DNA from 2 places in the Desulfobacter hydrogenophilus genome. Region 2 is predicted to be linked to the other one. Evidence: riboswitches for the same ligand, from Rfam matches in the RefSeq annotation. Region 2 holds a riboswitch; the other holds the start of a gene.
What was found. A riboswitch is a leader RNA that binds a small molecule or an ion and turns the genes downstream of it on or off. The one in region 2 is predicted to bind cobalamin.
Positions count from the first base shown of each region.

Region 1 (8,358 bases), 2.3 Mb from region 2:
CTATTGATACAGATTATGCACCTCTGACCCGGATGGATGTTGATGGTAAACCCGCAGGGCTTTTCATCGATATCTGGAAACTATGGTCCAAGAAAACCGGAAAAGAGATTGTCTTTATTCCCGGCAAGTGGAAAGAGACGCTGAGTTATCTGAAAAACGGGCAGGCACGTATTCATTCGGGATTGTTTCACAGTGATTCGCGGTCACAATGGATGTCGTTTTCCCAACCCCTTTTCGGCGTAGGCGCATATTTTTTTTATCCTTTCAATTCAACTAAAATTGACATCAGCGATAAATTGTCAGGAATAAAAATCGGCGTGACAAAAGGTTCCTTCCAAGAAGAATATATTAAAATAAGATATCCTGAAGCCGTCGTGGTCCCATTTACAAACCGGGAAACAATGATTCGGTCTGTGTTATCCCAAAAAACAGATTGTTTTCTAGCAGAAGGCCCTGCCATGGCATCCATTATCAATCGTTTTGGGATGTCTGGACATTTCACGCTCAGCCCGCAGGTTTTTAACCGGACATTTCATGCCGGTGTTTTGAAACAGAATACGCAACTGCTTAGGATCGTAGACAATGGTTTTAACGCCATTTCCAATAGTGAGCTTGCGGAGATTGAGAAACGCTGGATATCTGATCCTGAAAAGCAATATTACAGAAACGATGCCGGCAAAATACGGCTGACCGATATTGAAACGGCATGGATTTCAGATCACCCAAAGATTCGTGTTGGGTTTCCGTCTGATTTTCCACCTTTTTTCTATAACGAAGATGGTGTCCTCAAAGGGATCAGTCCAGACCATCTTAAACTGATCAGTACCTATTCCGGTTTGAAATTTGACTTTATTACCATCCCGGCAAAAAAGCTGTACACTCTTTTACGGAACGGCGCAATTGACATGTCCGTCGGCTTTGAAATTTCAGGGAGTGAGAACGTCACGTTGAATACTTTATCGAGCATGAAAATTAGTTTTGTCGTTGTCGGCCGAAACGATATGCCTGTTGTCAGTGGAATTTCGGCGATGAAAGGTAAAACAATTGCAATCGTTCAGGGGATAGAGATCTATAATAAAATATTAAAAGAGTATCCCACCCTTCAGACCTATCCGGTAAATTCATTCAAAGAAGCGATAGACGCTGTGGTGTCGAAAAAAGCAGATGCGTTGATGGGGGGGCTGCTGATGGTTGGTCATCTCCTGCACAAGTATCCCTCTTTGAAAATTTTAGGTCCTGTCGACATGCCTCCAGAACCGTATGGTTATCTGGTAGGCAACGCGTTGCCGGAACTGGTCAGTATAATGGATAAAACGATTAGCATAATTCCCAAAGAAGATGTGGATGCCATCATACAAAAATGGTTCACGGTTCAGATTGAGCAAAAAATAAACTGGACTGTTATTCTGAAATGGGTCGGCACACTCAGCATCGTCTTTACCATAATCATATTGTTACTTTACCATTGGAACAAAAAACTCACGCTTGAAATTAAAGAACGAAGGCAAGCCGAAAACGCTCTGAAAATAAGCGAATCCAGGTTGAAAAATATTATTGAACACAGTACCAACCTTTTTTATTCACACACATCAGATCACAAAGCAACATTCGTCAGTCCTCAAGTCAGCCAGTACCTTGGCTATGAACCGGAAGAAGTAAGGAACCTCTGGACCGATTTAATTACGGATCATCCCATGAACGCAAAGGCAATTGAATTGACCCAGGAAGCGATTCGAACTGGAAAACGACAGCCCACGTATGAACTTGAGATGCGGCATAAAAACGGCAGGAAAATTATTGTTGAAGTTAGGGAGGCCCCATTAGTTGAGAATGGTTCAGTTACAGCCATCGTCGGTTCGCTTGTGGACATTACCGAACGTAAACAGGCGGAGGATGCACTTAGAGCATCCCATGAGAGATTCTTGACTGTTTTAGACAGTATCGATGCCACGATTTATGTCGCTGACATGGATACATATGAAATATTATTTATGAATAAATACATGGTCAACAGCTTTGGCAGGGATTTCACTGGAGAAACGTGCTGGAAAGTGTTTAGAGGGGAAACGCAACCCTGTTCTTTTTGTACCAATGATAAATTGGTTGATGAAAATGGTAGACCGGATGATGTTTGTGTATGGCAGGATAGAAATCCTTTAACCGGCAAATGGTATATCAACCATGATCGTGCAATAGAATGGACAGATGGAAGACTGGTCAGGATTCAAATTGCTACAGATATTACAGAACTCAAAGAAATGGAGAAAAAATACCAGCAATCTCAAAAAATGGAATCGATCGGACAATTGGCCGGGGGCATTGCACACGATTTTAATAACATACTTTACCCCATTATTGGATTCACCCAATTATCACAGGATGAACTACCCAAAGATCATCCTGTACAGGAAAATTTAACAGATATTTTGGATGGTGCAAAACGTGCCGGAGATTTGGTTAAACGCATTCTCCACTTTTCAAGGCAAAAGGAACCGGAATTGAAGCCAACAATCCTTCAGCCCGTGATTAAAGAAACACTGAAATTGCTAAGAGCCACTATTCCGGCGAATATTAATTTAACGAGCGATCTTTATGATGATCAGGACGCTGTCTTGTGTGATGATTCTGAAATTCATGAAATCCTTTTAAACCTTTGTACGAACGCCTATCATGCAATAACAGAAGATCAAGGTGAGATAATTATTGGTTTGGAAAAACGCAATCCTCCCCACGAATTCGACCTGCCTAAAGGAGAATACCTATGTTTAAGTGTCAAAGATAACGGCATTGGTATTCCCGAAAGTATAAAAGATAAAATTTTTGAACCATACGTCACCACAAAAGAAGTTGGAAAGGGTTCCGGACTGGGGTTGTCGGTTGTATATGGCATTGTTCAAAATTTTAATGGTGGGATAAGTGTTGAAAGCGGACATAAAACCGGAACAATTTTTAAAATTTACTTGCCGATTACCGATCAAGCTTTTGACATTGAAAAAAAGGATTCAATTCGTCTTTCAAGGAAAGCCGGCAATGAACATATTCTATTGGTAGATGATGAAGAATCAATTGTCAAATTGGGAGTGCAAGCGCTTAAAAATAATGGCTATCGTGTAACTGGTCTCCAAGACAGTACCGAAGCATTGAATTTATTCAAAGTTAATCCAGACGATTTCGATCTGGTGATTACTGATATGGCAATGCCCAAAATGATAGGTACTGAACTTTCACAAAAAATATTAGAAATTCGTCCTGACATACCTATTATTATTTGTTCCGGTTACAGTGAAAATTTAAACAAGGAGAAAGCAAAGGACCTCAAGGTTTCAAAATTTCTCGATAAGCCACTTTTACTGACGGATTTAGTAAAAAATGTAAATGAATTACTTGAAAAACAAAAGACATCAATTAAGCCCATGATCGGAATAAAACATTCCAAAATATGATTTAGAATTTTCGTTCGTATTCAAGGCGTGGCAATGGGAGCATATTAATATATGTACCCATTGACACAACGAAGAAGACGGATGAAAAGGCAAACCATAATCATCTGCTCGGGGTATAGTGAACACCTGGAAAAATTTATGAAAGAAGAAAGCCGGGTCAACGTTTTAAAAAAGGATTATAATTCGTATGGGCAACTAAGGCCCATGGTCAAAACCACAGGCAAGTTACATGCGATTGTCTTGTCCTCTCCCCAAAGTACGCTTGACAGGGGAATCTTATTACGCAATCATACATTTTGTGTTGAGGTGCCCGTTTGGGCCTAACAGGGAATCCCGTGAGAATCGGGAGCGGTCCCGCCGCTGTAACCGGGGACAAAACCTGCACATTGCCACTGTTCGTTTTTTTCAAGGCGTATGGGAAGGCGCAGGTATTTGGATGATCCGGGAGCCAGAAGACCTGCCTGAGCTGATGATGTGCGTTATGCGGAGGGAGCTGCTGACGCAGACATAAATATTACAGGGCCAAGAAAACTGGGTGCAGCCCTTCAAGTCATCAAAGGCTTGAAGGGCTGTTTTGTTTTTTGGGGCCGGCCTATATGCGGGATCGCTTCTTTGGGGAGTATGGCGGCAGGAATGTTTGGGCAAATATATTCCTGGCGGTTTTTGTTTTTAACCCGGAGCAGGTGCTGGATGGATTGCCTGCGTTCTTTTAACATCAGGATAATAAGGAGAAGTGGTATGAGAAAGTTGATTTCCGCAGCAGTTATTTTGACCATGGTTTTGTGTGCAGCAAATGCATATGCCCACAAAGAAGTAAGAGATATGAAAAAAGGCATTTTGCTGGTGGCGTTTGGTACCAGTGAAGCGTCTGCAAAGGTTTCTTTTCAAAACATTGAGGCAAAAGTGAAAAAGGCGTTTCCCGGCGTTGATGTGGTGTGGGCTTATACTTCCCATATTATCCGGCATAAACTGACCAAACAGGGTGAGGTTCTTCTTTCCCCGGCCCAGGCCCTGGCCAAAATGATGGATGACGGATATACCCATGTGGCAGTGCAGTCCCTTCACACCATTCCAGGCGAAGAGTACCATGAGCTGACCATGACCGTGAATGGTTTCAGGGCCATGCCCGGTGGTTTTGACAGGCTCATTTTAGGCTTTCCCATGCTGGGTGCCCAGGACACGGTTGGCAAAGCGGTTGATGCGATCATTACCACGCTGCCCAAGGCGCGTAAGGCAAAAGAAGCTGTTGTGCTCATGGGGCATGGCACCCACCATCCGGGAAATATTTATTACTCTGCGATGAACTGGCAGCTTCAGCAAAAAGACCCCAACATTATTATGGGCACCGTGGAAGGGTATCCTGAACTTGGGGATGTCATTGCCTGGCTTAAGGCAAAAAAGGTTAAACAAGTCTGGGTCATGCCCTTTATGTCTGTCGCCGGTGACCATGCCAAAAATGATATGGCCGGCGACGAAGACGATTCCTGGAAGTCCCAGCTTACCAAGGCGGGATTCTCTTGTCAGACCGTACTTAAGGGTACTGCTGAATATGATGCGTTTGCCGACATTTGGGTGGGTCAGTTAGCAAAGGTAATGGCTCACTTTAATTAATCGAAGTTAAAAGGAAACTATTTTTATATGCCGACTGTAACAGGCATAAAAAGTTCTCCCGCCCGGGTGCTGATGGGTCTTGGCTTGCTGCTGGGCGGGGTCATTGTTGTGTCTGCGGCAATGGGCGTGGTTCGCCTGCCCTTTGTGCAGGTGTTGACCGTGATCTGGGAAAAGATTTGCGGCCGGGGCCCTGTGGATGCGCTGGCTTCGGCCATTATCTGGGATGTGCGCCTTCCCAGAATCTTGACGGCCGCCATTGTGGGCGCTGGGCTTTCCATTTCCGGTGTGGTGTTCCAGGGGATTTTGAGAAATCCCCTGGCTGATCCCTATACCCTTGGCATTTCAGCCGGTGCCGCCTTTGGGGCCTGTGTGGCCTTTTTTTTCAACATGAGTTACTTTCAGGGGTTAAGTGTGGGGCTGTGCGCCTTTGCCGGTGCGCTTCTCACTTTGGCTGTGGTGCTCTACCTGTCCGGCGGCACTGCCGGCGGGTATTCATCCAACAACCTGATTCTTTCGGGTATTATCGTTGCCGCCATTCTTTCGGCCGGGATCAGTTTCTTAAAATATGCGGCGGATGAACGGGTATCCGTGATCATTTTCTGGCTCATGGGCAGTTTTTCCGCCAAAACCTGGATGGATGTGGGGCTTTCTCTTTCCTTTGTAAGCATCGGCGTTTTGGTGTGTCTGTGTTTTGGCAGGGACTTGAATCTTATGTCCCTGGGCGACCGGGCTGCTGCTTCCCTTGGCGTGGACGTGAAAAAATCACGCCTAATTCTTTTGGCCGCCGCGTCGCTCATGGCCGCCGTGTGTGTGTCCGTATCCGGTATTATCGGGTTTGTGGGGCTTTTGGTGCCCCATATGATGCGCGGTATCGTGGGGGCGGACAATCAGTGGCTGATGCCGGTCTCTCTTCTGGCCGGGGCGGTGCTGCTGCTGTGCGCGGATACCTTTACCCGTGCCGTATTGACCTCAGAATTGCCCATTGGGGTGCTCACCGCATTGATCGGGGGGCCGTTTTTCTGTTATGTGTTTAAACGGCAGTTTTTCGGAAAACAAAAGTTTTAAGGCCCATGGGATATGCATTAAAGGATGTCTATTTTTCCTATGAAACCCGGGCCATATTTTCAGGGATCAGCCTGGAAATGCAGTCCGGGTGCTTCCATGGTATACTCGGTCCCAACGGCAGTGGGAAAACCACCTTGCTTGACTTGATCGCAGGACATCTGAAACCGGAAAACGGTGATATTCTGCTGGACGGCAGGTGTCTGGATGATTTCAACGCCAATGAACTGGCAAAAAAATGTGCGCTGGTGCCCCAGGATTTCCGGGTGAACTTTCCCTTTAGCGTGGATCAGGTGGTGATGATGGGCCGGTATCCCCATCTGGGGCGGTTCAGTGCGCCTGGAGAAAAAGACCGGGAACTTGTGGACCAGGCCATGGCTGCCACGGGGGTTCTCGATTTTTCTCGTCGGCATGTCACGGCGCTGTCCGGCGGAGAACGCCAGCGTGTGGTGTTTGCCAGGGCCCTGGCCCAAAATCCCTCCTGCCTGATCCTGGACGAGGCGACCTCCAACCTGGATATTCGTCATACCCTGGCGCTTATGACCCTGGCTGCAGACAGGGTGAAAAATAAGGGCCTGACGGTGATCAGTGTGATGCAGGATCTAAACCTGGCTGCCCGGTTCTGCCAATCCCTGCTTTTTTTAAAAAAAGGGCGGGCCGTCGCCCATGGGCCGGTGGACCAGGTGTTCACCGAATCGGTGATCAAAGAGGTGTTTGACGTGTCGTCCAGGGTCTATTTCGATGAAGCCATCCATTGCAAACAGGTGGTGTTTTTAAATTGAAACCGTTAAAGTATATATCAGTCGTTATTTTTGTGGCCCTTTTGTTTTGGGCTATGCCGGTGCAAAGTCATGCCGACAATGTTGTTAGGGATACTGCCGGTCGCAGCATTCGGGTGGATGCGCCCTTTACCCGGATTATCAGCCTGTACGGTGCCCATACCCGGAACTTAAAAAATCTGGGGCTGGATGATGAAATCATCGGGATTTGTCCCATGGACGTATGGGCGGGTAAACGAACATTTTCCTACCATGACGGGCTTGAAAAATTTCTGGCTGCCCGGCCGGACCTGGTGTTGATCCGGCCCATGATCGACCTGGCCTATACCGCCCTGGTAAAGGGGATGGAAAAAGCAGGTATTATTGTTGTTTCCCTTCAACCCGGCAGTGTGGATGAGATGTTTGACTATTGGATAGCCTTGGGCGTCCTGACCGGTAAAGTTAATCAAGCACGGCAGATGGTCTGCTCATTCAAAAATGAAATTGCTGGGATTCAGGCAGTGACCCAGGCGATTGCGGATAAAAAACAGGTCTATTTTGAAGCCATTCATTCCCGGATGAAAACCTTTACACCCGGTGCCATGGCCATCTTTGCTTTGGAAACAGCGGGCGGTGTAAACCTTGCCCAGGACGCGCCGTCCGTGAGAGGCACCAATATCGCCTTTTACGGCAAGGAGCGAATTTTATCCCATGCCCATGAGATTGATGTTTTTTTAGCCCAGAAAGGCGCCATGAACCAGCCCACAATCGAAATGATTAAAAATGAACCCGGCTTTGATGTGATCCGGGCGGTAAAGGAAAATCAGATTTTTATTGTGGATGAAAAGATCGTATCTCGGCCCACCATGGATCTGCTCAAAGGCATTCACACCATTGCGGATATGCTATATCCCGGAATGCTTGAAAAGGGCGGTGTCCAATGAAGGGGCTTGTGGTTGCCGGTGTTCATTCCGGGTGCGGTAAGACCACTATCACCCTGGGGTTGATGGCGGCATTCAAGCGCCGTGGAGTGCGTGTTGCTCCCTTTAAGGCGGGGCCTGATTTCATTGATCCGGGGCACCACACCGCCATCACAGGTATTGCCGGTCGTAATCTGGACGGTTGGATGCTAAAAAAATCGACCAATTTGGACATTTTCAGGCAACACACCGGACAGGCCGACCTTGCCGTGGTGGAAGGGGTGATGGGACTGTTTGACGGGTATGACGGCAGGAGCGAGGCCGGTTCGACAGCCCAGCTGGCCAAATGGCTGGATTTGCCCGTGCTTCTGGTGGTGGATGCCCGGAGCATGGCCCGCAGTGCCGGGGCCCTGGTCCAGGGATTTGAAAATTTTGACCCGGACCTTAAATTCACCGGAGTGTTGTTCAACAAGGTGGGTAGTGCCATCCATCTGGACTATCTGACCCAGGCTTTGGAAGGTAATGTGAAAATGCCGTGTCTTGGCGGGGTGGGTCGGAATTCGG
Region 1 covers NZ_CP036313.1:4,507,769-4,516,126, reverse strand. Annotated here, with positions in the region: gene EYB58_RS20090 (transporter substrate-binding domain-containing protein) at 1-3,443, shown strand, start outside; cobalamin riboswitch at 3,731-3,922, shown strand; gene EYB58_RS20085 (sirohydrochlorin cobaltochelatase) at 4,182-5,054, shown strand; gene EYB58_RS20080 (FecCD family ABC transporter permease) at 5,082-6,119, shown strand; gene EYB58_RS20075 (ABC transporter ATP-binding protein) at 6,125-6,898, shown strand; gene EYB58_RS20070 (ABC transporter substrate-binding protein) at 6,895-7,818, shown strand; gene EYB58_RS20065 (cobyrinic acid a,c-diamide synthase CobB) at 7,815-8,358, shown strand, end outside.
Region 1: linked by a shared signal. The riboswitch ahead of EYB58_RS20085 (sirohydrochlorin cobaltochelatase) and the one ahead of EYB58_RS07365 (TonB-dependent receptor) in region 2 are both predicted to bind cobalamin.

Region 2 (8,358 bases):
TTTAGATCAGCTGTACCTTTATGCAGTGGGCGTCTGTCGAGCCGGTCTCCATTATCATCCTCAGTGTCGGTATACGTATAGCCAAGCTGCATATTAAAATAATCACAGGGATGCCAGGCAATTGTTGATTCAATGCCTTGGGTTCTTATTCCATCAATGTTCTGATAGGTCCAGCTGTTATTATCCCAATCAATGAAATTATCAATATCATTCCAAAACCAGGAAAGTCCTATAACAATTTGTTTATCCATGAACGATTGTTCAACGCCGATATCATATCCAATACTCTCTTCGGGCTCAAGATCTTCAGTTCCATAATACTCATGTCGATGGTCATGTTAAATTGAGCCAAAAATGGTCATTTAAAACTGAGCCACTAGGGAATTAAACAGGGGGGACCGCAGGATCACTCCCCCCTGTTTAATTTCCCGGGTAAATGCCATCCTGGTAATTTTATCTGGGATAACAGTGGAGTGTTTATGAAAAAAAGGAGATCATTTTGGATATACTGGATCTGCACAGGTCCGGCTTGACCCAGCGGGCCATAGCCCGGCGCCTGGGCATAAGCCGTAACACCGTCAAAAAGTATCTTGAAGCCCCGGAAAGTTGCTTAAAAAATCCAAAGTCATACCATCGCACGAGTATTCTTGATCCTTATCACAACACCATCAAGGCCTGGCTTGACGAAGACGAGTATTACACCGCCACCTGGATTTATGACCGTCTTGTCAACCAAGGATATACCGGTAGTTATGAAACCGTGAAGCGAAAGGTCGGTAAATTCAAGAAACAAAAACAAAAAATTGCCTACATGCGCTTTGAGACCGAACCCGGCCACCAGGCCCAGGTGGATTTTGGAGAATTTCAGGTTGAGCTTCCCGATGGCAGTATAAAGAAGCTGTATCTGTTTTCAATGATTCTGGGATATTCCCGGAAAATCTATACAGAATTGATCGAACGATGCGACATGCCAAGCTTTCTTGACTGCCATATACACGCCTTTGAATACTTCGCTGGCGTCTCGGATCAGATACTCTATGATCGCATGAAAAATGTGTATATCGCCAAGCTGACCGGTAAGGACAAGTTTAATTCAACCCTGATAGGATTTGCCGTTCATTACGGATTTGTTCCCAAAGTGGCCCCCGCTTATGCCGCCTGGGTCAAGGGAAAGGTCGAACGTCCTTATACCTTCATCCGGGAAGGCTTTTGGCGGGGATACGGCTTTGTAAACCTGGTTAGGGCCAACAAGAACCTTTGGTCTTGGATTATAAAAAAGGATGAACGGATTCATGGCACGACCCATGAGAAAGTCAGCACCCGGTTTAAGCGGGAGCAGCCACATTTAAATGCACTGCCTCCCCAGACGTTCGACACCTCGTATCGTATTTACCGGCGGGTGTATAAAGACTGCACTGTCCACTTTCAAGGAAATCGCTATGTCACACCCCACACCCTGGTAGGAGAACAGGTCATACTTCGCCCGAAAGATGGTCAGCTACGTATTCTCCAAAACTGTTGGCTGGTAGTTACCTATGAGATTCCATCAACAAAAGGCAATTTGGTGCAGAAGAAGAGATTCTACGAGGACATGAAAAAGGACATTGACATGAATCGGCGCAAATATCACCACGGTAAAAAAGGTAAGGGACGGGCGAAACAGACTATCAGTCCCCAGAAGCCACAATATGACATGGATGTTGAGGTTCGCTCCATCTCTGCATATGAAGAAATAATGCAGGAGGTGTCTTCATGAGTGATACCCTTGTAATGGATCGTATTGAATCCAACCTTAGCCGGCTAAAACTCTCCCGGATCTATGAAGTTTTAGGCAGCCTTGCCAAAACAGCCGAGGAGCAGGGAAAAAGTTATCTGTCTTTTCTGGATGAACTGCTTGAAGAAGAAGTGGCGGCGAAGGAGCAGCGCCGGATCGAAACCGCATTAAGGATATCAGGACTGCCGTATATCAAAAGCATAGATGATTTTGACTTCGCCTTCCAACCCGGTCTGGATAAACAAAAAATCATGGGGCTTTTTGATCTGAGCTTTATCCGTGAAAAAGGCAATGTGATTTTTCTTGGCCCTCCTGGTGTGGGAAAGACGCATCTTGCGATATCACTTGCGTTGAAGGCATGCCAATCGGGCATGAGTATCTATTTTACTAACATGGAAGATTTGATTATCAAGCTGCGAAAGGATCACGAGGCTGGGAAGCCGGGTAAGGGCCGTGGATACTATAAATCGTCCTTGGTCGTCGTTGATGAAGTGGGTTACACGCCCATCACCCGGGAAGAATGCAATTTATTCTTTCGTTTTATTGCCAACCGTTATGAAAAAAACAGCACCATTATCACATCAAATAAGGCGTTCGGAGACTGGACAGAGCTGTTCCATGACCCGATCATAGTGACGGCCATCCTTGATCGACTACTTCACCACAGCGCCGTCGTTAATATTAAGGGTAACAGTTATAGACTGAAAGGTAAAAAGCCATGAATACGGGCAGTATTAAGGATGGGACGAAAATAACCTCAAAAATGACCCTGTTTTTTTGTAAAGCGTTATACACTTATCTAAAAAGTCCTAATACCAGTCATTTTCAGAGATTGTCTTGCCGAAAGGCGGTATCCATATGTTAGAAAAACGTGGAGGGTACAGGGGAAAGCCAAAGCCCAAACTACCACCACACCTAAAGCGGGTTCATGTCAATGCTCGTATACAAAAGTGGATGCTTGATAAGCTCAAAAGAAGAGGTGAAGTTGGAATAGTGTTGGAATATATATTGATTGAAGCCGGTTTTAAATATCATGACCCTTCAACAGAAAAAAACAAAGGAGGTTTATAGAATGAATCGGGGTGGCTCATTTTTGATGACCATAAATGGCTCAATTTCTGGTGCCCATTGACACTTCAAGACGTCCTGTTATTTCATCTGTATTTTGGGTGTCCAGAGTATCTCCAAATTCAGAGTTCCAATTTGCATCGTACGTAAACCCATCCATATCATATTCAGATTCTGCCAAATGAAGATTAAAATTAAGATCTATAATTTCACTGGGGATTGCATTGATCTTCAAGCCTGCACTTTTATTTTCATATCCGTCATTTTCGCTATTTCCATCCTCTTCGCTGGCAGTGGAAAACCCATCGGTTTTTGTACCGGAGACAGTAATCGACGCAGTCACATAATCATTGCCAAAAGAGCCGCCGGCCACGCCACGTTTGGTGCTGTATGAACCGGCTTCAACGGAAACATAACCGGTTGGTTTTTTTGTCCTTTTTTCGTAATTATGTTGATAACACCGCCGATGGCATCAGAACCGTAAAGAACACTCTGGGGGCCCCTGATAACCTCAATACGTTCAATATTATCCGTTGTTAAATTTGACAGATTTGACTCGGCTGCAGGAGCCGAAGGATCTCTAAATTCAATGCCATCGACCAATATCAGGGTATGTTTATTGGCCGTTCCACGCATAAAAATAGAGACCGCTGCACCCTTGGGGCCGGACTGAATCACACTTACACCCGGCACACTGCGCAGAACATCAATCACCTGGATCTGCTGCTTGGCCTCAATTTCTTTTGACGTAATAACGGTAACCGAAGTTCCCAGCTGAGAAATGCGGGTCGGCGTTCTTGTTGCACTGACTACCACATCTTCTAAAACACTTGTTTCCTCTGCCGATGGGTCTGCCCCAAAGGCGTTCAGCGGCGCTAAATAAAGCGCAAAAATAAACACAGATAGTTTCACCACAGGATGTTGCATATTCACTCTCTCCTCGTAATCATCCGGGCATAAAAAAACCGGATCAAAAAAAATTCAATCCGGGATTTCCCAAACTATCTCAGAATCTTTCGTGCCTACCCAGTCCTCGAGGTTATCGACACCTTGCCCAAGCAGGTCTTCTGACTCCCGGGGCTTGCTTTCCCTGCCCCTTCCCAGTACTTTGTACCAGTGGTTTAATGCAGAGACGTATTTCCGGTCACAGCGGCGGGTCCGTTCCTGAATTTCACAGGATTCCCTCTTTAGCAGTTTTTCTTAAAACTGCCATTGTGCTTTTACACACCTGAACAATTTTTTTGTGTTTTTATAACTGATGCACAGAATTTGTCAAACAGATAACAGCTTTTACAACGATTCTGAGAATTCATCTCTCAGAATCTTTCAGGCCGCCAGCCTTGTCTATAAACACCCAGGGCCGGCCGGAGTTGGGATTTCTCCCCACCCGGACAGGGGTCTGGTATACGGTCTGGATATTTTTTCGGGTCAGGACCTGTTCCGGAGCGCCCATAGCATGAATCCGCCCTTTGTCTTTGTCGAGCAGCACCAGATTATCAGAATATTCAGCAGCCAGATTCAAATCATGGATTACCATGAGCACGGTAAGGCCAAGACTGTCCCGCAGTCCGGAAATAAGATCCAGAATTCTGACTTGGTGGGTGATGTCAAGATGCGCTGTGGGTTCATCCAGCACAAGGAATTTAGGTTCCTGGGTTAGCGCCCTTGCAAGGGCAGCCAGTTGGCGCTCCCCGCCTGAAACCTGGTCCATGGCGGAATCGGCAAGGTCCCCGATGCCCGCGACCGTCATAAAATGCCGGGCAAGTTCCCTGTCTTTGCGGGTTTCAAAAAATTGAAACGGTTTGAAAAACGGCAGGCGACCTATCAGTACATAGGCTTGAACCTGCATGGGTAAAGGGTCCAGATTCTGGCGGACCACAGCCATTTGCCGGGCAAGTTCGGCCCGGGTCTGGATGCAGATGTCCTTTCCCTTGAGCACAATTTTTCCCTTAAACGGTTCCAGAGTCCCGCAAACCGTGCGCAGCAGGCTGGTTTTACCGGTGCCGTTGGGACCGATAATTGAAACAATCCGGCCCGTTGGCACATTAAAGCTGATATTGGACAATATCCGACGGTGACCAAAACCCAGGGTGATATCCTGGATTTCTAACAGCGGCGATGGTGTCATATGTCCCCCTTTTTTCTGGAAATAGCCCAGATGAACACCACGCCGCCAATAATGCCGGTAATAACGCCCACAGGCAGTTCCAGCGGCGTGATCACGGTCCGTGCCACCACATCGCACATCAGCAGGAACACGGCACCGGACAGATAGGAGGCCAGTAAAAGTATTCTGTGATCCGGTCCTGTGATCAGGCGCATGAAATGGGGAACAATAAGCCCCACAAACATGATGACGCCTGCCATGGATACGGACAGACCGGTTAGAAACGATGCAATGAGAAAGATGCCTTTCCGGGCCCGGGCCGTATTCACCCCAAGGCCTGCGGCTTCTTCTTCGCCCAAGGCCAAGCCGTTGAGGTCAAAACAGAAAAAATAGGAGAAAAAAAGGCCGGCCAGAGACCCCGTCAGGGCCATGCGGATCAGACGCATGTCCGGTTCATCCAAAGATCCCATAATCCAGAGCACAATGGCCTGGAGATCGTCGGGCCGGGCCAGGGCCATGAGCAGCATGACAAGGGAGGAGGCCACATAGGAGATCATGACGCCGGTAAGCAGCATCCGGTTGGAACGGATATGCCGGGTGCTGCGGTTTAGTCCGTATACCAGAAAAATAACCAGGCTTGCACCGACAAACCCGGATAAAGGATAGGCAATGATGCCGATGACCGCGTAGAGTTTGAACAGGATATTTATGCAGATGCCAAGGGATGCCCCGCCGGAGATCCCAAGGGTATAGGGTTCCACCAGAGGATTTTTAAACAGACCCTGGAGCAGGGTGCCGGCAAGGCCTAATGCCCCGCCCATGGCAATGCCAAGCAGAGTTCTCGGCAGCCTGATGCCCATAAGGATGCTGTATTCGGGACTGCCCGGCCCTGCAGCAATGATTTCCGGGATGTCAAAAAATCGGATACCTGCACTGCCCACGGACAAGGATAGGCCTGCTGTAAACACCAGAAGAATAAACAGGCCCAGGGAGAACAGGCCCCATGACCTGGCATTGGCTTTCAATTGGAGGACCCTTCTGCAGTGCCGATTTCCGGATGAATCAGGGCTGCCACCCGCTGAAGACCGGATGCAAAGCTGGCTGGTGTGGGATGGCAGATCACTTCCGGATCGAGCACGTGAATTTCGTTATTCCCGGCAGATGTCAGGGAAGGAAAATCCATCCACCGTTTTTTCTCAAAAATTGCAGCTTTTTTACTTGTCCCCATGGTGGCCACGAGGATGACATCCGGGTCCTGCTTAATCACCTCTTCACGGGAATAGATGCCGGAGGGTTGATTTTCTGCGATATTAACGGCATTGGCCTGGATAATATATTCATTGATAAACAGATCTTTGTTTACCGTGTGAAGGGGTTTGAGACCAATCTGAATAAATACCCGTCTCGGGCTTAAGCCCGCAACCTGTTCGCGGACTCTGTCCACATCATCGGAGGCCTGTTGCACAAGAGTCTGGGCCTGGGGTGTTTTACCAAGGGCGTCTGCAATTTTCAGGGTAATGACGCACATCTGGTCAAAGGTTTTGGGGTTGCGGATCTCCATGATCCGGATACCCTGGGATCGAAGAATTTTAAGCTGCTTTTCCTTGCTCAAAGGAGAGGAGATCACAAGATCCGGTTCCAGGATGATAATCTTTTCGACATTCATCCGGGTTACGGACCCGATCTTTTCTTTCCGGGCTGCCTCGGGGGGCACTGTACAATAGGAGGTGTCGGCAAGCAGCTGGTCCTGGGCACCCAAAAGGTAAATGGTTTCCGTAATAAAGGGGGACAAAGAGACCACCCGGATAGCCGGGGCAGGCCCTTGGGCTGGGGCCCAGGCCGGAATACAGACCAGGACAGACACCCAGACTAAAAACGTTTTAAAAGGCTTGGGCCTGTCCATTATTCGATATTCTCTCCAACCCGGTCTTTGGCGCCGGTCATAACGGCATTCAACGCTTTTTTGATCACAATGGGAACACGATCATCCCAGATCATATCCATTATATCAATAGGCTGGCCCGCGATCTTTTCCGCAATCTGTCCGCACCACAGGTCAAAGGCGTCGATACTTGAAATCTGACCGCGCTCATAGGCATCGCTTAAGGCTAAGGCGGATGCCATGAATCCTGAAATCTCTTTGTTCAGCAGCAGGTGCTCAACCATGGCATTGAATTCACTTTTCTTTTGCTGACAATTGCACTGGGCCTGGGAGGTGATTTCATAAATGCTGATATTTCGTTCCTTCAGACGCTGGATAACATGGCGGTTGGCCAGAACACCGTTCTGTTTTTCTACGGCATTTCTAACCGCTGCGTAAACCGCCTTTGCAATGAGTTCTCCCATTTTTGAATGGCCGCCTGCATTATCAATAGCGCACCCCTTCCCTTCCACCACCAGGATATTGTCCGTGCCCGTGCCCGTGGCCGGATTTTTCGTCCCGGAGTAGCTTGAACGAATGTCCAAGTCTTCAAGTAGGGCGGTCTTGGCTTCCGTGGCCGAAATAATTGCCCGGGCCATGGCCCGGGGGGTTAGGTGCATGTTGGTGAATATCAATATATTAATGGTGCCCGGTTCATAAAATACGCCTTCATCTGCGCTCATGCGCACAGCATTGGACATAACTCCTGCCGTAACCAGCGCCGTGACTTTCATGTTTTTAAATGTTTCGGTCCGGATGGACAGATTGCCCATATCCGCCCCTGTCGTGAGCAGGGCCGTGGTTTCGGTTTTTCTGCCAATGGCACCAAGGATGCTGGTGCGAACAGAATCTATGCCCGGCAGATGCCCTGGCATCCAGGTGGGGGGCGGCGTATAATGGTTTCCCACGGTTGTAATATTATCCCGCCAGCCTTCCAGGGTGGACAAAATAGTCATGGGGACCTTTAGATCAACCGCCAGGGTTTTGTTGGGATAGTCAAACACGTAGGCGTTGACAATGGATGCGTTTTCCACATATGGCAGATCCTTTGATATGTCCAGTTCAAGAGGCGTTTCATCTATAACCCCGGGCGGATGGACATCATTTTCCCCATCGGCAAATTCTTGTGTATAAATCAATGAGGAGAGATAGGCCACAAAGTCGGCGGTGTGAACCGACGCCCTGCAGGTTAAATCACAGGGCAGGTAATAGATTTGGTGGTTTTTCACCGCATCCACATCCTTCCATCCCGGCTTTGAGAAAAATTTTTCCGCCACCCGTTTGTCATCCCCGCATCCATAAATCACTTGGGGATTAAAGCGTGTCCACTCTTCCAGGGTTACGGGCACAATATTGCCTGTTTTGCCGAAATCCGGGGCTTGGCCACCTGCGGACCGGATCATTTCAGCCTGGAACGTATCAGCCCCCGGCGTCATGATACTGTCCCGGCCCATGAGCCGAATCACCCGTTTATATTTCATTTTTGCC
Region 2 covers NZ_CP036313.1:1,725,990-1,734,347, forward strand. Annotated here, with positions in the region: partial or broken gene EYB58_RS07340 (TonB-dependent receptor domain-containing protein) at 1-311, opposite strand, end outside; gene istA (IS21 family transposase) at 500-1,756, shown strand; gene istB (IS21-like element helper ATPase IstB) at 1,753-2,496, shown strand; gene EYB58_RS07355 (hypothetical protein) at 2,633-2,845, shown strand; gene EYB58_RS07360 (hypothetical protein) at 2,886-3,215, opposite strand; gene EYB58_RS07365 (TonB-dependent receptor) at 3,182-3,769, opposite strand; cobalamin riboswitch at 3,883-4,089, opposite strand; gene EYB58_RS07370 (ABC transporter ATP-binding protein) at 4,152-4,970, opposite strand; gene EYB58_RS07375 (FecCD family ABC transporter permease) at 4,967-5,974, opposite strand; gene EYB58_RS07380 (ABC transporter substrate-binding protein) at 5,971-6,852, opposite strand; gene EYB58_RS07385 (helical backbone metal receptor) at 6,852-8,358, opposite strand, start outside.